3 regions of the Mesorhizobium sp. RIZ17 genome follow, and region 2 is predicted to be linked to each of the others. Evidence: riboswitches for the same ligand, from Rfam matches in the RefSeq annotation. Region 2 holds a riboswitch; each other region holds the start of a gene.

The links. Region 2 has a riboswitch for cobalamin ahead of bluB (5,6-dimethylbenzimidazole synthase). Riboswitches for the same ligand answer to the same signal wherever they lie in the genome.
Region 1: another riboswitch for cobalamin. It lies ahead of metE (5-methyltetrahydropteroyltriglutamate--homocysteine S-methyltransferase); the one in region 2 lies ahead of bluB (5,6-dimethylbenzimidazole synthase).
Region 3: another riboswitch for cobalamin. It lies ahead of WDX12_RS22470 (CbtB domain-containing protein); the one in region 2 lies ahead of bluB (5,6-dimethylbenzimidazole synthase).

What each region holds. Positions count from the first base shown of each region.
Region 1 covers NZ_CP147861.1:3,240,019-3,247,597, forward strand. Annotated here, with positions in the region: gene WDX12_RS15510 (MucR family transcriptional regulator) at 220-684, opposite strand; gene WDX12_RS15515 (DUF982 domain-containing protein) at 930-1,232, shown strand; gene WDX12_RS15520 (DUF982 domain-containing protein) at 1,505-1,753, shown strand; gene metE (5-methyltetrahydropteroyltriglutamate--homocysteine S-methyltransferase) at 2,458-4,788, opposite strand; cobalamin riboswitch at 4,905-5,104, opposite strand; partial or broken gene WDX12_RS15530 (cytochrome P450) at 5,379-5,671, opposite strand; gene WDX12_RS15535 (cytochrome P450 family protein) at 5,638-6,870, opposite strand; gene WDX12_RS15540 (OmpW/AlkL family protein) at 6,961-7,579, opposite strand, start outside.
Region 2 covers NZ_CP147861.1:4,150,617-4,158,195, forward strand. Annotated here, with positions in the region: gene WDX12_RS19780 (MFS transporter) at 1-1,178, opposite strand, end outside; gene WDX12_RS19785 (TetR/AcrR family transcriptional regulator) at 1,299-1,892, shown strand; gene WDX12_RS19790 (hypothetical protein) at 2,123-3,103, shown strand; gene bluB (5,6-dimethylbenzimidazole synthase) at 3,104-3,835, opposite strand; cobalamin riboswitch at 3,879-4,055, opposite strand; gene WDX12_RS19800 (histone deacetylase family protein) at 4,171-5,097, shown strand; gene WDX12_RS19805 (exodeoxyribonuclease VII small subunit) at 5,101-5,352, shown strand; gene WDX12_RS19810 (DUF2277 domain-containing protein) at 5,550-5,816, shown strand; gene WDX12_RS19815 (pirin family protein) at 5,826-6,746, shown strand; gene dxs (1-deoxy-D-xylulose-5-phosphate synthase) at 7,186-7,579, shown strand, end outside.
Region 3 covers NZ_CP147861.1:4,666,953-4,674,531, reverse strand. Annotated here, with positions in the region: gene WDX12_RS22480 (PilZ domain-containing protein) at 1-252, opposite strand, end outside; gene WDX12_RS22475 (histidine phosphatase family protein) at 398-973, opposite strand; adenosylcobalamin (AdoCbl) riboswitch at 1,058-1,203, shown strand; gene WDX12_RS22470 (CbtB domain-containing protein) at 1,203-1,412, shown strand; gene WDX12_RS22465 (CbtA family protein) at 1,516-2,256, shown strand; gene WDX12_RS22460 (hypothetical protein) at 2,263-2,889, shown strand; gene WDX12_RS22455 (TetR/AcrR family transcriptional regulator) at 2,970-3,602, opposite strand; gene WDX12_RS22450 (VOC family protein) at 3,699-4,103, shown strand; gene WDX12_RS22445 (EamA family transporter) at 4,324-5,271, shown strand; gene WDX12_RS22440 (cation diffusion facilitator family transporter) at 5,326-6,666, opposite strand; gene WDX12_RS22435 (metal-sensing transcriptional repressor) at 6,675-6,932, opposite strand; gene WDX12_RS22430 (GNAT family N-acetyltransferase) at 7,312-7,579, shown strand, end outside.

The sequences.
Region 1 (7,579 bases), 910 kb from region 2:
AAAGAAAAAGCCCGCTACCGGGAGGAGGTGGCAGCGGGCTCGATTTAGAACGAGACGCGGGAGGAGGTGCGCCCCATTCAGCGTCGGGGCCACATCTGGGAGGAGTAGATGGCCGACACCATGATCATACCGATCGCCGCGGATATTGCAACGCACAAATTTTATCTCGCGACTGCGAAATGATGCCTGATCCGCTTAGCCCATCCTGAAAAAGTGCGGTCAGGCTGCCGCTTTCTTGCGGGCACGCTTGGCAGGTGCCGGCGTTTCCGGTTCCTTCGGCTTGCGGCCCAGACCCATGGTCTTGGCCAATGCCGAGCGCGCCGCAGCGTAGTTCGGCGCCACCATGGGATAGTCCGCCGGCAGCTCCCATTTCGCGCGATATTCGTCGGGTGTAAGGCCATAGTGGGTCGCCAGGTGACGCTTGAGCGACTTGAACTTCTTACCGTCCTCAAGGCTGACAATGTAATCGGGTGTAACCGATTTTCTGATCGGTACGGCAGGCTTGAGAGCTTCCGACTTTTCTGGTGCGGCACCACCAGCAGTGGCTTTCAATGCGATGTGGACCTGGCCGATCAGCCCAGGCAGTTCACTGACGGGAACCGGATTGTTCGAAACATAGGCTGAGACGACGTGGGCGGTGAGTTCGATGAGGTTGTCGGCTTTGCTCTCGGTTTCTTCGGTCATGAAAACGCTCCTGCGGAATTAGAGTAGCCGGGTAAGAATCATCTCGTAGCTTAATAGTGACGACCGCGTTTGATGGCAACCAAAGCCATTGCATGATGTGTTGGCGGATCGCTGCACGCCCGGTCGCCGTCACGGATCTTCCGCTTGAACCGTCATCGCCCTGACAACACATTGTGCCATGGTCGCCGTGTCGATGCGGGCGCATCTTCATGCAAATTGGCTATTTGGAAAGTTGGGAGAAACCAATGAACGCTGAGGCTTTCAGCAGCCCCCTTTTTGTGAAGCGCGCAACGCACATCATCCAAGAGATTGCCGGCCTTGCGGATGCAATCGATTTTCTCAATGAATGGCCGGAAGATCGCAGAGACATGATCCACGAAGCCGCCCTGAGGGCATGCTACGATGCGTACGATGGGCGCAAGCCGGTAAGCACGGCGCGCAATGCCTTTTTCGGCTTTGCGAAGCGGGTCGCCATCTTGGAAGATTCAACCTCCGCGATGCAGTGGATCGCCGCCTGCAGATCGGGCAGTGGAAAAGTGCAGGTGTAGACATCGACGACATATTTGAGACCGGCGAGGCGCGTCAAACAGTGCACTATGTCCAGGTTTCACAGCTAGACCACGCGAATGAGAAGCAGTTCCTCACCATCGACTGCACAACCGCAGATCGGCACGCAAGCTGACCATGGCCGGACGCGCCTCATGGCGATCGCTTGCCCGCCAATGGCCAGGCTCAATGGCGCAGGTGCAGCGGTCGCGTTTGGCTGAGTTAAGAAATGCGACCCGGGCTGTTTGCCGCGTAGTGGCTGTGGAGGAGGGGGATGACCGGGTTGATCAGATTTGAGAGGCCAGTCGTTGTTCAGGTTAGCCGCCGCAGCTCGGAGCGTATCGTGTTCGACGTCAACGACGCGGCCGCTATCTTGCTGCGGGATCTGCATCATGAGACCGATAAACGCAGGATAGCGATGGACACCTGTCTGCAGGTGTTACGCGGTAAGACCCATCCACCAGCCGCTAGACGAGCTTTCGTCGCAGCTGCGCTCGAAGCACGCATTTTGCGCAGCGATTGAGATTTAGGACGCCGCTCATGAATCTCGGCCATCTGCGCGTCGCGATTGGGCGCGGTCCGATCACGCCAGGAGCAAGCCAACCCCGCACTTTCCGCGATGGCTTTCCTGGTCCGGCGCCGGATCTTCACCATCAAAACACAAGGGGTCCGCCAGCCAGCTGCGGCCGCTCGGCTTCGCCGTCGCGGTGATGGTGATTGCAGCCAGAGGCAGACGGAGCCATCGAGCGGGAATTGGCCCGCTGCAGATGGCAGAGCGTCGATGCCGCCTCAATAGTCTCCAGAAGTGCCGTTTGAACCTTCCCCAGCTTAGCCCTGTATCCGGTTTCCCGGAACACGCTCCGCAGACCGGCGCCGCGTGATCGCCGATGCCTCTCCCGATGGTCGGGAACGGGGTTTCGGCGATCAAGGTCGGGGAGACGATAGTGATACTGGATTATCCCAATACGGAATAATCCGAAACTGGCTGGCGGTGAGCCGCCTCGTTTCTGGCCGGCTCATTTGAGGCCAAGCCTCCTTCGATCGCCAGCCAACGGCGGCGTCTGGAAAGCTGACTTCGACGCGTCGTAACAAGGGCCGCGGCCAGGCCAAGCTTGCCGAGGCGCTTCGTCACCGGCAGCGCGATTGCCTTGGGCGCGCCGGATAGACTCCCCCAAGGATGCCCGGTGTGTGGCGTTGCCGCTCACCGCCGGCGAGTGGCACCGAGCCCTACGCCGTCTGCGCTTTTTCCCGAATTGCGCGTGCCGCAGCCACCATGTTCACCAGGGCAGGGCGGACCTCCTCCCACCTGCGCGTTTTGAGACCGCAGTCGGGATTCACCCACAGTTGGCCATCCGACAATCGCTCGCGCGCAAGCATGATGAGGTTGGAAATTTCGCCCACTTCCGGGACCCGCGGCGAGTGAATGTCATAGACGCCGGGACCGATCTCGTTCGGATACTTGAAGGTTCGCAGCGTATCGAGCAGTTCCATCTGCGAGCGCGAGGTTTCAATGGAGATCACATCGGCATCCATTGCAGCAATCGCGTCCACGATGTCGCCGAACTCGGAGTAGCACATATGGGTGTGAATCTGGGTCGCATCGCCAACCGCCGTTGAAGCCAGCCGGAAGCATTCGACGGCCCAGTCGAGATAGGTTTCCCAGTCGGCCTCACGAAGCGGCAAGCCCTCGCGCAGTGCGGCTTCGTCGATCTGGATCATCCTGGCGCCGGCCTTTTCGAGGTCGCTCACTTCATCGCGAATGGCGAGCGCGACCTGGCGGCAGACGGCTGAGCGCGGAAGGTCGTCCCGGACGAAGGACCAGTTGAGGATCGTCACCGGGCCGGTAAGCATGCCCTTCACCGGCTTCGGCGTCAGCGACTGGGCGTATCGCCACCAGTGTAGTGTCATCGGATTTTGTCGCGACACATCGCCAATGATGATCGGGGGTCGCACAAAGCGCGAGCCATAGCTCTGCACCCACCCGTGTTGCGTGAAGACGAAGCCGCAGAGCTGCTCGGCGAAATACTGCACCATATCGTTGCGCTCGAATTCGCCGTGGACCAGCACGTCGAGTCCGATCTCTTCTTGCCAGCGAACGGCGGCTTCAATCTCTTTCTTCAGGAACGCCTCGTAGTCGACGTAACTCAGCTCGCCCTTGGCATGAGCTGCCCGCGCCTTGCGAACCTCGGCTGTTTGCGGGAAGGAGCCGATCGTCGTGGTGGGGAAGAAAGGCAAACCAAACGTGTCGGCCTGAAGCTTGGAGCGCACGTCGAATGCGCTCTTCCGGCGCGACATGGCGACCTTGATGCTGGCGACCCGGCCTTCGACGAGCGGATCATGCACCTTCGCGGATGTCGCGCGAGCGGCGGCAGCCTCAGCCGACGCCTCTAGTTCGGCGGCGACCGCGTCCCGGCCTTCAGCCAGGGCACGGGCGAGCACGACCAGCTCGTCGGTTTTTTGCGCCGCGAAGGCGAGCCACGATTTCACGTCCGCATCGAGTGCCGTCTCCATGTCCAGGTCGATCGGCACATGCAGCATCGAGCAGGACGGGGCGATCTCCACGCGGTCCAGCGGCCAGCCGGCGACGATCGGCTTGATGCGGTCAAGTATGGCAGGCAGGTTCGCGCGCCAGACGTTGCGGCCGTCGATCAGCCCGAGCGAGAGCACAAGTTCCTTCTGCGCGAGCCGGCCGACGGTCTCCAACTGCTCTGGAGCGCGCACGAGATCGACGTGCAGTCCCGCCACGGGCAGAGAAATTGCGGTCTCGAGATTGTCTCCCAGCGATCCGAAATAGGTAGCGACCATGATCTTCAACTCCGGTGCTGCTTTTGACAGCCGGCAGTAGGCGAATTGGAGCGCATCCCGTTCGTTGGGAACCAGATCGACCACGAGCGCCGGCTCATCGATCTGCACCCAATCGGCTCCCGCGAGCTTCAGCCTCCGCAGGAGCTCCTCGTAGACGGGCAGCAGCCGTGGCAGGAGCGCGATAGGGTTGAAACCTTCCTCAGGTGACTTCGCCAACTTGAGAAACGTAACCGGTCCAAGCAGGACCGGGCGCGTGTGGATGCCGAGCACCTTGGCCTCGAGGAAATGATCGACCGGTTTCGCCGACGAGAGGGCAAAGCTCTGATCGTCCGTGAGTTCCGGCACAATGTAGTGATAGTTGGTGTCGAACCATTTGGTCATTTCCATCGCGGCAAGGCCATGCCCGTTGGCCGCATGCTCGTTACCGGCATGTCCACAATCCGCGGCCTGATCTTGGTTGCCGCGCGCCATTGCGAAATAGGTATCGAGTGGGACCTCGCCGTCAGTCCAGGTGTATCGTGCCGGCACGGCGCCGACCATGGCGACGGTGTCGAGCACATGGTCATAAAGCGAGAAATCGTTGGAGGGGATTTTCGACACGCCGCGATCGTGCTGCTCCCTCCAACTGGCGGCGCGTAGCGCCTTCGCCGTCGCGAGCAGGTCGGCAGCGGGAGATTTTCCGGACCAGTAGCTTTCAAGCGCGAATTTGAGTTCCCGCCGTCGACCGATACGCGGCACGCCGAGCGTTGCCACTGGAATGTGTTGAGAGACAGTCATGCCATACCCCGATGGTTGGGGCGTGGGGACAAGGAACGCGCGAGCAGGCGGCACGAAGCCAGGCTACCGCGGCCACCGAGACACCCCGCCCGTGGACGTTGTTCGTCGTGGCAGGTCTCCTGGCTCGCGGGTCAAAGCCTCTGCCCGTCTTCCCGAGGCCGTTCGCCTCAGTGACACCAATGGGCTTGGCTCGCCGCTAACAGTTGCGGGGGCAGCGCCGGCATCGCACCGGCTTCCCTCTTAGCTCCGCTACAGCAGTGCCGCGCGGAGAACCACGACATGCGCACAATCACAGCAGCTTCGCTCCTTGTCAATACATATAACGAGATGTTTATGTGATGATGCGAATAATGCCCTTGCGCTGATCGGTCTCTTTCGCCCAAAGCCGCTTACGATGCCGCCTCTTATCAGTGCAGGCTCGGAGAGATCCTTGTCCCCATCGGCGACGCCGGATCAGATCGAGGTCGCCGGGCTCAAAGGGCGTAAAGTCGGGCCAGGTCGTCACGGTCAGCCGGGAATCCCGGTACTTGTTCCCGCTCGGCTTCGCTCAGCGTGCTTGCGCACTCGCCCATCAGCACGCTGATAACCATGTCCGGAAGCGGAAAGGAGAGGTGGCGCCTCAGGTCGGCGGACTGGGGTGGGCCGCCAGCGTCTCGAACAACTGCGCGGCGATCGCCTCGACCTGCTGCGCGAGCAGCTTCACCCTGCGATTGCTGAAGGCCGGCGCCACGATCGTGCGTAACCGGGCATGCTCGCCCCCCTCGTGCGAGACCAGCCACCCCGGCGAACCGAGAATCACCGAATCCGGGGTGAATGCCGCACTCTCTAAGCGACGGAAGGGCGGAAGCTGACCGGCAGGCGCTGCGGGAAGCGAATGACGTAAGACGGCATGTAGACGACGTCCTCCGCAGCGATGGTCAGCGCCAGATCCTCCAGCCGCCCGAACAGCGCGGGGAAGGCGCAGCGCAATTCCAGGCGCGCCAGCGCAGCGCCCAGGCAGGAATGCGGCCCCTCGCCGAATGACAAATGCGGGTTGTGCCGCCGGGTGACATCGAACCTGTTGGCGCCGGGACCGAAGGCCTTTTCGTCCCGGTTCGCCGCATGGAACGCCATCAGGACGGCATCGCCGCGGCGGACCAGGCATCCGTCGATCTCCACGTCCTGGGTGGCATAGCGGAACGGCAGATTGGCCGCTGAGCTGCCCCAGCGCAGGATCTCCTCGATCGCCTGTGACCACGGAACTTGGCCGCTGCGCACCAAGTGCAGTTGCTGCGGATGCGTCAGCAATGCCAGCACGCCATTGCCGATGACGCCGGCGGTGGTCACGAAGCCCGCAGAGAGCACCATGAACAGCATGTCGATGAGCTCGGTGTCGGAAACGAGCTCGCCTTTGTCACGCGCGACGATCAGGGCCGAAGCCAGATCATCGCCGAGCTGGCCCCGCTTGAGCGCGATCAGGCGACGGAAGAACTCCGGGATGCGCTGCCGCGTCTGTCGCACCTCTTCGCCTGTGGCGGAGGTGTTGGCCAGGCTGTAGGTGAGCGCGACGATCTCTTCGCGCTGTTCGTCCGGCAAACCGAACAGTTCGGCGATCACGTTGGTGGGCAGCGGAGCGGCGAACTCGCTCATCAGATCGGCACTGCCGCCGTGCTGCGCCATCTCGGCCAGGAGTCGATCGACGCATTGTTCGACCCGTGGCGCCAGCAAGGCGATACGACTGGGCGCGAAGCTGCTGGACAGCAGGCCGCGCAAGCGCCGGTGATCGGCGCCGTGCGCCGTGGTCATGTTGTCCACTTTGCATATCCCGATCAGCGGATGATCCTCGGGAATCTCGCCGTCCTGCAGCGCCCGCCACTGTCGCCAGTCCTTGTTGAAACGCTGGTCGGAAAGCATCTGCCTGAGCGTCTGGTGACGGGCTGCCGCCCAGGTCACCACATCGCCTGGCAGCGACACTCGCGCCATCCCCCCCTGCCGCAGAATCGCAGAAGAAAGACGATCAAGTTGCGTGGGAGCGGCCGGCACACCGATCACGTCGCAATGATCGTTTTCTACGCGCATGCCAACAACTCCTTTAAGAACCATCGCGGGTCCACTTCTCGGCACGGAAGATCCGCGCGCGGACTTCGAAAAGTGCCCCGTGCTTCGTCCTCAGAAGCGGTAGGTGAGACCTGCGCCTATCAACCAGGGATCGAGCTTGGCCTTGCCCGTGAGCTTGGCGCCGGCGACAGTGACGTCGAAGTCGGGCTTGAGGAAAAGCTTCTTCACGTCGAAGTTGACGCCCCAGTGCTGGTCCACCATGTAGTCGAATCCGACCTGCAGCGCGGCGCCGAATGTGTTCTTGACCTTGAGATCATCGGCGCTGCCGACTTGCTGATGATAGAAGATCGTATAGTTCACGCCGGCGCCGATATAGGGCTCGAAGGCGCCGAAATCGGTAAAATGATACTGCAATGTGAGCGTGGGCGGCAGCAGCCAAACCTTGCCGACCTTGCCAAGCCCGCCGATCGCACCTTGGCCATCGATGTTGGCATAGGTGGTGCCGAGTATGAGTTCGGCGGCGATGTTGTCCGTGAAGAAGTATGAAATATCGAGTTCCGGCGTCACGGTGTCCGAATACGAAAGACCGGAGCCGGGCACCGCATTGACATAGCCCGAATCCTCGGTGATCACCCCCAACGCACGCAGGCGGATCTGCCAGGGGCTTGGCGCTTCCGCGACGCAGGCTTCTGCCTGCGGGACGCTCGCGGCTTGCCCAACATCTGCCGCG
Region 2 (7,579 bases):
TCGTCCGTCGCCAACCGGCGTTGCCCGGCGAGCACGGTGGCCAGCGCGATCGCGCCTGCCGCCACCGACACCCAGAACCCGCTCTGCGGACCGAAACTGTCAACCATCCAGCCGGCGGCGAAGGAGCCGAGCGCTATGCCGATGCCGATGCCGGTGGTCACCCAGGTGACGCCTTCGGTGAGCATCGCCGGCGGCACGTGGCGTTCGATCAGGCCGAAAGCGGTGATGAAGGTCGGCGAGATCGCGACGCCGCTCACGAACACCGCGAGCGCCAGCGTCGGCACAGTGTCGGCGAAAAGCAGCGGCAGCGTGGTGAGCGCGATCACGCTGACTGCGACAGCCAGTTGCCGTTGCAGCGGCGCCTTCAGGCTGAGCGCGCCGACGACGATGCCGAGCACGAAGGATCCCAGAGCGTAGACGCCGATGACGAGGCTTGCTGCCTCAGGCTGGCCGAGCGCCTTGGTGATGGCGACGGTGGTGACTTCCGTGGTGGCGAAGGTCGCGCCGACGAAGATCAGCGCGAAGGTGATGATCTGCACTGGCCGCAGGCGGATCGCCGAACCGGTGGCCCCATGTTCCGCCGGGCGGATGGGTGGTTCGGACGAACGCTGCAGCAGGAATGCCGCCGTGCCGAGCGCGAGCAGCAACGTGCTGACCACCATGCCGGCTTCGGGAAACAGCGCCGCGCTCAAGCCCACCGACAGCGAGGCGCCTGCGACATAGACCAGTTCGTCCGCCGCCGATTCGAAGGCGAAGGCGGTGTTGAGCTCGGGACGATCGCGAAAGATCTCGGTCCAGCGTGCCCTGACCAATGCCGGGATGCTGGGCATGGCGGCGGCAAGCAGAGCGGAAAGGAACAAGGTCCAGGCCGGCCAGTGTTGGTTGGCCGCGACGATCAGTGTCGCGAAGGAAATGACCGAGACGAGCGTCATCGGCGCGGCGATCGCCGTCTGGCCGCGCCGGTCGACCAGCCGCGACACCTGCGGCGACAGGAAGGCGTTGACCAGCGCGTAGGTGGCCGAGACGGCGCCGGCCAGCCAGTATTCGCCATGCGTCTGCGACAGCATCGCCACGATGCCGATCGGCGCCATGGCGATCGGCAGCCGCGCGATGAAGGCGGCCGCGGCGAAGCCTTTCGTGCCGGGAGCCCGAAAGATGTCCGAATAAGGGTTTCGCATGGTCTTGCTCCTCGACAACATAACATATCGCAACTACATACGCTGCGTATGAAAGTCAGATAGTTCATACGCAGCGTATGTCAATTGGCATACGGAACGTATGTAAATAGAGCCAGAGCCATGCACAGACCGCGCAAGGAGATGATCGCCGAGACGCGCGCCAAGCTGATCGCGGCCGCTCGCCATGCTTTCGGCACGGTCGGCTATGCCGAGTCCTCGATGGACGATTTCACTGCGTCTGCCGGGCTGACCCGCGGCGCGCTCTACCATCATTTCGGCGACAAGAAGGGGCTGCTGCAGGCGGTGATCGCCGAGATCGACGGCGAAATGGCCGTGCGGGTGAACGAGGTGGCGTCGAAAGCGCCGACCCGCTGGCAGCATTTCGTCGACGAATGCACCACCTATATCGAGATGGCGCTGGAGCCGGAAATCCAGCGCATCATGTTCCGCGACGGCCCGGCGGTGCTCGGCGACCCGGCGCAATGGCCCAATGCCAGTGCCTGCATCGCCTCGATGACCAACCATCTGACGAAGCTGCAGGACGATGGCGTGGTCGTTCCGGAGCTTGATCCCGAGACGACCGCACTGCTGATCAACGGCGCCAGCAGCCAGGCCGCGCAGCGTATCGCCAATTCCGGTGACCCCGAAGCGACGTCGAAGAAGGCGATCGCGGCGTTCAAGCAACTGCTCGAAGGCTTGCGCAGAAAAACTTGACGGCACGTTTGGCTGACCAAGCCGCCGGGTTGTGCACTGGTTTCAAGCCCTCGCAACCCTGCCGTGATTGACAATCGATCGGGTGAGCGCATCCTCCCCAGCCATTCTCTTACAGCGCCGCGCGTTCTTTGAACGCGCAAAGGACGCTGTAAAACTTGATTTGGCGCATGATCCTTTTCCGAAAATCGATTCCGATTTTCGGGGTCATGCGCGGGTGGGAGAGTCGGGGCATGTGGGACTTCAGCATCGCCAGGTCGGTGTCCATCATGATGCGGACATGGCCGTTCATCGTCTTTCGCATGATCGTCTATTTCGGCATCACGGTCGCCTACATCATGGCGACCGGAACCGGCGCCAGCGTCGGCTACGGCGTCGGCCACATCTCGACCGACCCGGACGGACCGACGTCTTTCGCGCTCTGGGGCGGCGTGGTCGGCTTCGGCATCGTCTCGATCGCCGTCTACTGGATCCGCGAATACATTCTCTATGTGCTCAAGGCCGGTCATATCGCCGTCATGGTGCATCTGATCGACGGTCATGACGTTCCCGACGGCCAAGGGCAGATCGCCTATGCGAAGGAAGTGGTCACCCAGCGTTTCGCCGAGGCCAACATCCTTTTCGTCGTTGACCAGTTGGTCAAGGGCGCGATCCGCGCCATCACCGGCCTGATCGGCGGCATCGCCGCCTTCCTGCCCATTCCGGGCCTGAGCGGCCTCGTCAGCTTCATCAACACGGTGATCCGCATCTCGCTGACCTATGTCGACGAGATCATCCTCGGCTACAACATCCGCATCAATTCGAATTCGCCCTTCGAGACGGCGCGGCAAGGCGTCGTGCTTTACGCTCAGAACGGCAAGCACATGGTCAAGAACGCCGTCTGGCTAGCGGTGATCATGTGGGGCGTGTCCTTCGTCATCTTCCTGTTGATGCTGGCGCCCGCCGCCGCGATCCTCTGGGTCATGCCGGGACAGTTGGCCGGCTGGGCCTTCGTGCTGGCGATCGTGTTTGCCTGGGCCTTCAAGGCGGCCTTCATCGAGCCCTTCGCCATCGCCTCGCTGATGCAGGTCTATTTCGAAGCCATCGAAGGCCAGACGCCCAATCCCGAATGGGACCGCCGGCTCGCCGAGGCCTCGTCCAAGTTCAGGGAACTGCGCGACAAGGCGCTGGGCTCCTTCGGCGGCTCGCGCTGGGATACGCCTCGGGCCGCTTGATCACGGCTTCGGCGGGCTCCCAAGCCTCGCAATCGCCGATTTGAGCGGCGCTTCGCCGGCGCCGCGAAACGTCTCGCTCATCACCAGCTCCGGCAGCGGCAGGCGCTTGCCCCAGCCATGCGCCTCGAGGTCCGGTTTCGGCGCGAATTGCGACACGCGGCCGACGCACAGATAGGCGATCGGCGTGACATGCTCCGGGATCGACAAGAGCTGCTTCAGCGCCTCGGTCTCGATGATGCTGACCCAGCCGACGCCGACACCTTCCGCCCGCGCCGCCAGCCAGAAATTCTGCACCGCGCAGACGGTGCTGTAGAGATCCATCTCGGGGTTGTGCCAGCGCCCGAGCGGAGAGTCTTTCGAGCGCTGCCGGTCGCAGGTGATGCACAGGTTGAGCGCGCTTTCGCAGATGCCTTCGAGCTTCAGCTTGCGGTAGAGCGCCTGCCGTTCCGCCTCGATCGCCGGCAGTTCCTGTTCGCGCGCGGCGAGGAACAGATCGCGCACCTGCCGCCGCCTTGCCGCGTCGCGGATGACGATGAAGTTCCACGGCTGCATGTAGCCCACCGACGGCGCGTGATGGGCCGCGGTGATCAGCCGCGCCAGCACGCTGTCATCGAGATCGTCGGAGACAAAATGGCTGCGCACGTCACGCCTGGTGAACATCGCCCTGTAGACCGCGTCGCGCGCCAATTGGTCAAAGTCGTCGCCGCTCGTGGCGATCGCTGCTGCCGTCATCGCTTTTCCCCTTGCGATAAGCAGTCTCCCGCCTGACCAAGCGGAAAACCATGTCTGCCAGGCCGGTCTTCTGGCTCGGGATCGTCCCGCACCGGCGCCTTCCCGTCATCGACAGTGGCTCTTGCCGGCGCGGTCCCCCTCACAGCGTTGGGCACGCCACGGAGTTCAACCGTGTTCCCGATTCTCCCGCGTCGCGGGCACCAGGCAGCGACGAGACCTTACCGCGAAGCTTGCGCTGCGCCAATGGTGCCAGCGACACGGGTTGGCGCAATTTTCCCCAGCCATTCGGCTTTCAAACATGGTCATCCGTGCCGCCGGTGCCTAGATTAGGCGCCATGGCCACCCGTCTCTACACGCACCCGATCTTCCTGGAACATCTTACGCCGCCCGGACATCCCGAGCGGCCCGACCGCCTGCGCGCCATCGAGCGTGTGCTCGACGACGAGGCTTTTTCGGCGCTCGACCGCGTCAAGGCGCCCGAAGGCGACGAGAAAACCATCCTCTATGCGCACCCCGAGGATTTCGTCGAGCGCGTGCGCGCGGCGATCCCTGAGAACGGCATCGTCTCGATCGACGCCGATACCAGCGCCAGCCCGAAAAGCTGGCAGGCCGCGGTGACGGCCATCGGGGGCGCCAACGCCGCGGTCGACGACGTCTTCGAAGGCCGCGCCGCCAATGTCTTCGTCGCCGCGCGTCCGCCGGGCCACCATGCTGAAAAGACCACCGCGATGGGCTTTTGCCTGTTCAACACGGCCGCGATCGCTGCCCGCTACGCGCAGAAGAAGCACCAGGCCGAGCGCGTCGCCATCGTCGACTGGGACGTCCACCACGGCAACGGCACCCAGGACATTTTTTGGGACGACCCGTCGGTGCTCTATTGCTCGACGCACCAGATGCCGCTTTATCCCGGCACCGGCGCGAAGAGCGAGACCGGCGCCGGCAACATCGTCAACGCGCCGCTCGCGCCGCAGACCGGCAGCGACCTGTTCCGCGATGCCTTCCTGTCACGCGTGCTGCCCTCCATCGATGCGTTCGCGCCGGACCTCATCATCATCTCCGCCGGCTTCGACGCGCACCACCGCGATCCGCTGGCCGAGATCAACCTGACCGAGGACGATTTCGACTGGGCGACCGGCCAGCTGATGGAGCGCGCCGGGCGCCACAGCTCCAACAGGCTCGTCAGCCTGCTGGAAGGCGGCTACGATCTGCAGGGACTGGCATTTTCAGTCGCCGCCCATGTCGGGCGGCTGATGAAGGGATAGGGTATGGCAGTGGAAGGCAATGAGGACGTCAAGGCGATGAGCTTCGAGCAGGCGCTCGACGCGCTGGAGAAGATCGTCGACGATCTGGAGCGCGGAGACGTCCCGCTCGACCAGTCGATCAGGATCTACGAGCGCGGCGAGGCGCTGAAGGCGCACTGCGACCGGCTGCTGAAGGCCGCCGAGGACAAGGTCGAGAAGATCAGGCTGTCGCGCGACGGCAAGCCGGTAGGAACGGAGCCGCTGGACGCGGACTGAGGTGTATTGATATTCAGGTGAGGCCGGCCTGCAAATGGCAACTCCCTGCGCTTCCGATGCTCACGTACTTCAAGTACGCTCCGCTCCGGCTCTCGGAAGCCACCATTTTCGGCTCGGCCTGACCTGAATCTCAACACACCTCGGTGCATGATCTCAGACCGGGCAGGGGCAGAGCAAGCAGGTAAGGAGTTCAAGCCATGTGCCGCAACATCAAGACCCTGGCCAATTTCGAACCGCCGGCGACCAATGACGAAGTGCATGATGCTGCGCTTCAGTTCGTGCGCAAGCTCAGCGGCTCGACCAAGCCGTCCAAGCGCAACGAACATGCCTTCCACCATGCGGTGGAGGCGATCGCCGCGATCGCGCGCGAATTGATCGACTCGCTCGAAACCAGCCAGGAACCGCGCAACCGCGAGGAAGAGGCCGCCAAGGCGAAAGCCAGGTCGGCGCTGCGCTTCGCCTGAGGGACGGTCATGAGCTTCTTTCCGGGAAACGATCCTGAGCCCGGCGATGCCTTCGCCTGCGACCAGATCGAGCTGATGGTGGTTCCGAACGCCAAGGATATCGGCGGTTTCGAGGTGCGCCGGGCCTTGCCGACGGCAAAGCGCCGTCTGGTCGGGCCGTTCATCTTCTTCGACCGCATGGGACCGGCCATCCTGCGCGCCGGTCATGCGCTCGACGTGCGCCCGCATCCGCATATCGGGCTTTCCACCGTCACCTACCTGTTCGACGGCAAGATCAGGCACCGCGACTCGCTCGGTACCGAAATGGTGATCGCGCCCGGCGACGTTAACCTGATGACCGCCGGACGCGGCATCGTTCATTCCGAGCGCACGCCACAGGAACTGCGCGGCGCGCCGATGTCGGTCTCCGGCCTGCAGACCTGGTTGGCGCTGCCTGACGGCAAAGAGGAGATTGCCCCGGTGTTCGCGAACACCGCGGTGGCCAGCTTGCCGCAGATCGATGCCGAGGGCGTCAGCGGCCGCGTCGTCATTGGTGCGTTCTCAGGCCTCCACTCGCCCGTTGCGACCGCTTCGGACACGCTTTACGCCGATCTCAGCCTGGCGGCGGGTGCTGCCGTGAAAATTCCGGCCGATGCAGAGGAGCGCGCCATCTACACGCTGGAAGGCGACGTCTCGATCGCCGGCGATGTTTTCCCGGCCGAGCGGCTCCTGGTGTTCAAGCCGGGCGAGGAGATCGTCGTTTCCTCCGAGCGCGGCGCGCATTTCATGCTGTTCGGCGGCGCCTCGCTCGGCTCCAAGCGCTATATCTGGTGGAATTTCGTCTCGTCCTCGAAGGAACGCATCGAGCAGGCCAAGCAGGAATGGAAGACGGGCCGCTTCGATATCGTTCCTGGCGATGAGGAAGAGTTCATTCCGCTGCCGGAAGGTTAGTAGCGCAGAATTTCGACTGCCCGGACATGCCTGCGTTAGCAAGGTCGCATGCCGTGGCGATTGGCTGAATACATCGGTCGCGTCGTCATCCACGGGCGAAGCAAGGAGCGAAGCGACGCGCGTAGACCCGAGGATCCATTCCGTGACCTCCGAGCATTGCAACGGTGCAGAATTCTGCTCCGCTGCACGCTTGGTTTGAAGTCACGGAATGGATTCCAGGGTCTCCGCGACGGAGCTTCGCTCCTGCTTCGCCCTGGAATGACGACATTGGGAAGGCTTCGCCAATGCAGACGTTTGCGATGGTTCACCGAAACGAGCAATGCCTGCGCGTCACTGGCGCGCATTTACATTCGCCCGCCGGCGGCCTATTCCGGCGCATGATTAAGGCGCAATTTGCTGGTAGCGCCGTGTTCGATCAATTGAGGCAGGACGCGCCCGAGTGAAGCCAGACACGCCGCTGCTTGACAAGGTCCGCATTCCGGCGGACCTGCGGACGCTCGATGAGGGCGCGTTGCCGCAGCTTGCCGCGGAACTGCGCGCCGAGCTTATCGACGCCGTGTCGCAGACCGGCGGCCATCTCGGCGCCGGCCTCGGCGTCGTCGAGCTGACCGTCGCGCTGCATTATGTCTTCAACACGCCGGACGACCGGCTGATCTGGGATGTCGGCCACCAGGCCTATCCGCACAAGATCCTGACCGGCCGCCGCGACCGCATCCGCACGCTGCGCCAGGAAGGCGGCCTCTCCGGTTTCACCCGGCGCGCCGAGAGCGAATACGACCCGTTTGGCGCGGCACACTCCTCGACATCGATCTCGGCCGGCCTCGGTATGGCCA
Region 3 (7,579 bases), 520 kb from region 2:
GTAGAGCGCCACGCCGACGCGGTCGTTGCGCCGCCACCGCACCAGGGCGCGATATGCCATATCGTCGGCTGGAACCTCGAGCAGGAAGCGGTCCGGGATCTCCACATCGGCGCCGACGCGCAATTCGGCACCCTGCTCGTGCTGGTTCCTGACCGAGCAGCCGATCCTGACGCCATTGGCGATGATCGTGGCTTCCTTGAGCACGAATTCGCGCGCATGAAGACGACGCTCGGTCTCGGGATAGTCGGCCATATCCGGCGGGCTCCTCAGGCAAAAGTTCTCCTCGCCACGAACCAGTATAATAGCCGCGAGGCGTTTCCGTTCCGTTAGCGATCACTGAAACGGCGAAGCTCGGCCTGGCCTGCTGCCGCTGGTCGGCAGGTGAAGGATCCCAGCGCTATTTCGTGCCGACAACGACCCCGCTGGCGTGCAGCACCCAGCGGCGTCCGTCGCCGCGGAACTCGGTGAGCGACAACGGCTCGATGTCGATCTTCCAGACCGAGGAAAGCGGCGCGCCCAACACATGCACCATGGCGGCGCGGATCGGCACGGGATGGGTGAGCGCGATGGTGTGGCCGCTCTCGGGGGCAAGGCGCTCCATCAGCGCGGCACCCCGCCGGGCGACGGCGGCAAGCGACTCACCGCCATGGGGTGCTGCGTCCACATCCGCGAACCAGGCCGCCATGCCTTCCGGGTCCTCGACCTGCACCTCCTCGAAGCCCTTGCCGGCCCAGCGTCCGAAATCCTGCTGGCCAAGCAGCGGCTCGACCGTCGCGTCAAGGCCGAGTGCCTCAGCGGTCTGCCGCGCGGCAAGCGCCGGGCTCGTCCAGACGCGGTCGGCGCGGCGCAGCGAAGCGGCCAGTGCGCCGGCGCGATCGAGAGCCCGCGGCTCCGGCGCCTCGTCGTTCGGAAAGCGACCCTTGCGCGTGGCCTGCGTCGCACCGCTTGCAATCATCGTCAGGCGGGCGAGCATCCCAAAACTCCGTGGTCCAGTGAAATTTCGGCCGCGCGAAGCCTGTTGGCCATTACATGTCGTTGACAGGCGAACGAAGTGCTGACAAGTGTTTTAGCGCTATACGGGATTGGAAGCCGGTGCGAGTCCGGCACGGTCGCGCCACTGTGATCGGCACCAGCCGAAAGTCAGGCCTTATTCCGCAGCATTTGTTCGATCAACGGGACGCAGTATCCCACGGGAGGTCAATATGTCCGACACCACCTTCGCCCCCAGCTACGGTCCGGTTGCTATTCCGGTCCGCGAGCTTCTGCCCTGGGCAATCTTCGCCGGCCTGATGCTGATGCTGATGATCTATTTCGTCGGCGCGGAAGAAGGCGCGACGTCGCTGATCCGCGGCACGGCGGTGCACGAATTCGTGCATGACGGCCGCCACCTGCTCGGCTTCCCCTGCCACTAAAGCGGTTCGGCATCGCTGAACCGTCCTAAGGTTTGGTCTAACGCAATTCCGGACGGAAAATCGCTATGCGTTTTTCCGTCGGATTGTTTGAAAGGCTGCTGACATGGTCGGAAAACTTTTGCTGCGCGGCATGCTTGTCGGGTTGGTCGCTGGGATTCTGGCGTTTGCCTTCGCGCGCGTCTACGGCGAGCCGCAGGTCGACAAGGCGATCGCCTTCGAGGAACAGCAGGCCCAGGCCGCCGGCGAAGCGCCGGAGCCCGAGATGGTCAGCCGCGCCATCCAGGCCGGCATCGGCCTTGCTACCGGCGTGCTGGTCTATGGCGCGGCGCTCGGCGGGCTGTTCTCGCTGGTCTTTGCCTATGCCTATGGCCGCCTGGGCTCGCTTGGGCCGCGCGGGACCTCGGCGCTACTGGCGCTGCTCGGCTTCCTGGCCGTGATCGTGGTGCCCAGCCTCAAATATCCGGCGAACCCGCCGGCCGTCGGCAACCCCGAGACCATCGCCTACCGCACGGAACTGTTCTTCATCATGATCGTGATCTCGATCGCGGCGATGGTGGCGGCGGTCGGGCTGGCGCAGGGGCTGTGGAACAGGCTCGGCGCCTGGAACGCCTCGATCGTGGCAGGGCTCGCCTTCCTGGTGGTCTTCGCGCTGGTGAAGGCAGCACTCCCCGACATCAACGAGGTGCCGGAAAGCTTCTCGGCGACAGTGCTGTGGCAGTTCCGCGTCGCCTCGCTCGGCATCCAGCTCGTGCTCTGGACCGTTGTGGGGCTCGGCTTCGGCGCGGTCGCCGAGCGCGTGGTCGCGCAGCGCGACCAGCGCGGCCCTGCCCGCCGCTACGCCTGAATTCCGATGCGTCGGCCGCCACGGTTGTTTGCCCTGGCGGCCATTTTCCTTTTGACGATCTGGCAGTCGCTTCTGATCGCCATTCCGGCCGAGGCGCATAGCGGATCCTCGGCCCCGCCTCCCCCGGGCATCCAGATCCCCAGCCTCACGCATGGCCAGATGGCGGTGATGGCGCGCTACCGCGGTGAGATCATCGATCTCGCCCAGCGCCAGACGGTGACCGACCCGACCTTCCGGCGGCTCTACAATCACGGCAATTTGCAATTCACCTACTGCCTCTGGGGCCTGATGCCGGGCAGCCTCGGCGACGAGGAAAGCCCTTTCAACGAATGCAGCCATGCCTATCTCGCCACCGCCAAGGCGCTGCTCACCTATATGGCGACGATGCCGGCAGCCACGCGTCAGGCCAAGGCGCTGATCTCAGACATCGATGCCGACATGGTGCGCGGCGGCGCGTCCTGGATCCTGTGCCAGTATAGCGGCGAGGCCTTCAGCACCGGCGCGGTCGTCGAGCCCAGATGGCGGGACATGTTCTTCCACCTGCCGAGCCTGGCGGTCGTCCTGGCCATGACCGCGGCGCTGATGACGGCTGCGTGGTCGATCTTCGGCGCGAGACGGGTACGCGCTGTTTAACCGACTCAGGCCGGCTGACCGAGTCGAGATGCCAGGTAGCGCGGCTCGTTGTGCTGCGCGGATCGCGCCAGGCAGCGCGACTACTTCGAGCGCACCCCATAGGCGGCAAGGAACGCTTCGACCGAGGCATCGGCGTGGCGCTCGAGGTCGGCTTTCGAGCGCGGGTTGCTTCCGGTGAACATGGCCTCGTTCATCGGGATCCAAAGCAGCATTCCAAAGAAATGGCTGGCCGCCAAACGGGGATCGCCGGTTTGCAACAGGCCTCGGCTGGTGAGTTTTTGAAAGCACGCCCCCACCGAGGCAAGCATGCGCTCAAAGCCCTTGTCGTACCAGCTGCGGCCAAGCTGCGGCATCCGATCGGCATTGGCGATGATCAGACGCCGGAGCCTCAGCAACTCGTTGTTCATCAGCGTGGTGGTCAGTTGGCGGGCAAGCTGCTGCAGGCCGCCCTCCAGGAATTTCGCCTCGGAAAGCAACACCGTCACGGACTCGACAACGTCGTTGGTCTGAGAAGCGGTGGACTCCACGACTTCACTGAAAAGCGTCTCCTTGTCCTTGAAATGCTTGTAGACGGTCTGCTTGGAAGCGCCCGCCCGGGTGGCGATCTCCTCCATGCTGGTCCCATCGTAGCCCTTGGCGATGAACGCGGCGGTCGCCGCTTCGATGATCTCACGATCCTTGCGGGCCGATCTGGTCTCAACAGCAATTTTCATAGCGCCTCGCGATCAGTACTAGACGGTACCGTTCCCATATGATAGTCACAGTACTAGACTGACTAGTACCCGTCAATGAAATGGAGGTTCGACCCGATGACCCAGATGCTCTTCCTCAATCTGCCGGTGCGCAATCTGCAGGCAGCGACGAAGTTTTATCTCGCCATCGGCGGCACGCTCAACCCGCAGTTCTCGAATGACCAGGCCAGCTCGATCATGTTCTCCGAATCGATCGGGGTCATGTTGCTGACGCACCAACACTACAGCCAGTTCACGGCCCGGCCGATCGGCGATGCCAAGCGCGAGAGCCAGATGCTGATCGCGCTGACCGTCGATAGCAAGGACGCGGTCAATGCGGTAATCGAGAAAGGCGTTGCGGCCGGCGGCCGCGCCGATCCCAACCCGGTGCAGGATCTCGGTTTCATGTTCAACCGCCACATAGAAGACCCGGATGGCAATGTCTGGGAGTTCCTCTGGATGAACCCCTCGGCCATGCAATAGACCGTCTGTAGCGCCCCTATGCCGGAATGACACCATGGAAGCGACGGGCACTCGCCCGTCGCTTCCATGTCCGGGCATGCCTGCAATCGTCCTTGACCAACCTTGACATCTATGTGTCCACGCCGGCGGCGTGCCGTCGCCAGTCCGGCTAGCGCATCGCGGCGCGCTGGCGTAAGCATCGGCAATTGTCCGGCCTCCGGATTCGCAGCCGCCAGCAGCCATGTTCGCCCCCGAAGCCTTCGCCGTCACCGCCGCTATGTGCAGCGCGCTGAGCTCCATGTTCCTGAGCGAGCTCAAGGGCCGCGTTCCCCTCCTCCAGCTTGCCCGCTGGCAGATGCTCGCAACCTTCGTGATGACCGGCTCGGTGTCGTTGGCGATCGGCGGCTGGCACACGATCGGACCGAGGGAGTTCTGGCTGCTTGCCGGATCGAGCTTCGCCGGCATCAGCATCGCCAGCACGACCTATTTCGCCACCATCTATTCGGTCGGCCCGCGCATCACGGCGCTGCTGTTCTCGCTCACCTCGCCTTTCGCGCTCGCGCTCGGCTATCTCGTGCTCGGTGAAACCATCAGCCGCTGGCAGGCGCTGGGCGTGGCGCTGGTGCTGGCCGGCATCGTGCTTGCCATCGGCATGCCGCGGCGGTTCCTCAAGCGCGGCGACCTGGCGCCGGCGATGCCGGTCGTCACCCCTTCGACCGTGCCGGTCAGCACCGCGCCCGGGCCGCCGCTCACCGGCCGCATGGGACCAGGCATCGCGCTCGGCGTCACGACGGCGCTCGGCCAGGCGATCGGCACCCTTCTGGCGCGGCCGGCCATGGCCGCCGGCGTCGAACCGTTCAGCGCAATGGCGCTGCGCTCGGGCCTCGCCGTGATCCTGTTCATCGCGCTCGCTGCAACGCCATTCGGCAGGGGCAAGCGGGAAGCCGTCCAGTTCGGTACGGTCGGGCTTGCGGTGCTTTCCGCCTTCGTCGGCACCTCGCTCGGCATGTCCTGCCTGATGGCCGCGCTGCGCACCGGCAATGTCGGCATCATCTCGACGCTGTCCTCGATGACGCCGGTCATCATCCTGCCGATGGTGTGGCTGCGCAGCGGTCAGCGGCCGACCGCAGCCGCCTGGGCCGGCGCGCTGCTCGCGATCGCCGGCACGGCGCTGATCAGCGTTAGGTGAGCTGAGCCGCCACCATTTCGTAAATCCCGCGCCAGCACTCAAAGAGTGCCTGTCTCAGCCATGCGTGTGCCCATGATGATGGCCCGCCGGCTCGGCCATCATGAAGGGCAGGTCCTCGCTGTCGGAACCAGCCGCCAGTTGCAGCCTGGCGCTGAATTCGTGCGGTTCGGCCGGAGCGACCAGGCTTTGCAAATAGTGATGGTCGCCACCGACCGGAGACAGCACCAGGCGCTCGATGCCTCCCGGCCGCTCAATGGCAACGCCGGCCTGCAAGCCCTCGGCGTGACGCGACAGGCGCAGCCGCATGCGCTCGCCCTGCGGCGTGTCGACGATTTCGAGCAGCCCGCTGGCGAGCTTGCCGGACACCAGGAAAGGATCCGGCGCGTGATGGTGGCCGCCCTCCGCCTCCGGCTCGGCAAAGCGCACGATGGCGACGTCGAGCGCGGGAATATGCGCGAAGAGCTCGGCCTTAAGCGAAGCGGCGATGTTGTTCGCAGCGGCAAGCAGCAGCCCGTCATTCACCGCGATCTCCACATCGACGTGCAGCTTGTGGCCGAGCCAGCGGGCCTTGGCGCCGACCACCCTTTCGATCCCGGCGACATGTTCGGCGGCGTGATGAACCTCATCGACAAGACCCGGCTCGACGCCGTCCAGCATGCGCGTCAGCACCGAGCGCGCCGATTGCCAGACGATGCCGAAGATGGCGACGGTGATCAAAAGGCCGACGATCGGGTCCGCCAGCGGATAGCCGAACCAGACACCGAGCGCGCCGGCAACGACGGCGAGGCTGGTGAGCCCGTCGGTGCGGGCGTGATAGCCGTCGGCGATCAAGGCTGCGCTGTTTATCTGACGGCCGACGCGGATGCGGAATACCGCCACCGCCTCGTTACCGAGGAAGCCGATGATGCCGGCCGCGGCAAGCCAGCCCAGGAACTGGACCGGCTGCGGATTGAACAGGCGATTGATCGCCTCGTAACCGGCTACCAGCGCACTGGCCAGGATAATGAGCACGATGACTATGCCGGCAAGGTCCTCGACCCGGCCAAGGCCGTAGGTAAAGGTTCTTGTCGGCTTGCGGCGCGCCAGCACGAAAGCGATCCAGAGCGGGATTGCCGTGGTGGCGTCGCCGACGTTGTGGATGGTGTCGGCGAGCAGCGCCACGCTGCCTGAAAAGACGACAACCGCGATCTGCAGCGCGGCCGTCATGGCCAGGATGACGAACGACCATTTGATCGCCCAGATGCCGCGCTCCGTCGTGGCGATCGTCGCATCGATCACGCCATGTGTATGCCCATGCGGTCCGTGATGGTCATGGCCGTGCCCGCCGTGGTCGTGCCCGCCGTGGTCGTATCTGTGAGCGCCGAAGCCGAACCAGTCCGGAATTTTTCTCCACATCGAATGCCTCACAGATATTTGGTGAGCTGCTTCAGCTCCTTGAGCGCGTCCCTGGTAGGCTCGCCGCCTTCGACAAGGCAATGTTCCATATGGTCGTGGATCAGTTCCCGCTTGGCGTTGCCGACGGCGCTTTCGACGGCGTGAAGCTGTTGCGCGAGGTCGAGGCAGGACCGGCCTTGCTCGAACATGGTGAGCACGGCCGCAAGATGGCCGTGCGCGCGCTTGAGCCGGGCGATGATATCGGGATGAGGGCTGTGTATTGTCATGCCATATCCTATCCTCCAGGGTAGGATATGGCAACGTGCAACCGAGCCCGGCCACTTCGCTTCCTTGATACGTCGCCCGCAATGGCAAGTGTCGGCCGGCTCACGCCGTCGGCAGCGTGGCCCCTGCCCTGTCGCTAGAGCAATTCCAGGAAAAGTGTAAGCGGTCGGGCTCGGCGACTTCGCCGTAGCCTCCCGTCCGGAATTGCGTAAAAACAAAGAGATAGGGCGTTCACCAGTTCCGTGAAACGGTGAAACGCACTATCACGGGCGGCCTGACGGGCAGCGGGCAACGCCGGGGGGCAACGTGGCCTCCGGTACCCATGATGATACCGCTGACTGTGGCCGAGACGGCAAGCATGGATAGCTGATATGATCGGCGTTGCGGCTCGCGCTCTGTGGTTGGGGTTGTTCAATGTCGCTCGCTTACAGACCTGCTCGCGCCGATGACCTGGCCGCGACCGATGCGCTGGTGGTCGCCAGCATCAACGAGCTTACCGTTCGGCACGGCTTTGGCCCGATGGCGGCGACGAGCCCTCCCAACTTCCAGCTGTTTTCGCTCGAGGACGACCCTGGCGGCCTGTGGGTGGCGGAAGCCGGCGGGGACATTGTGGGCTTCGCCTGGAGCTGGGCGTGCGGCGATATCTGGT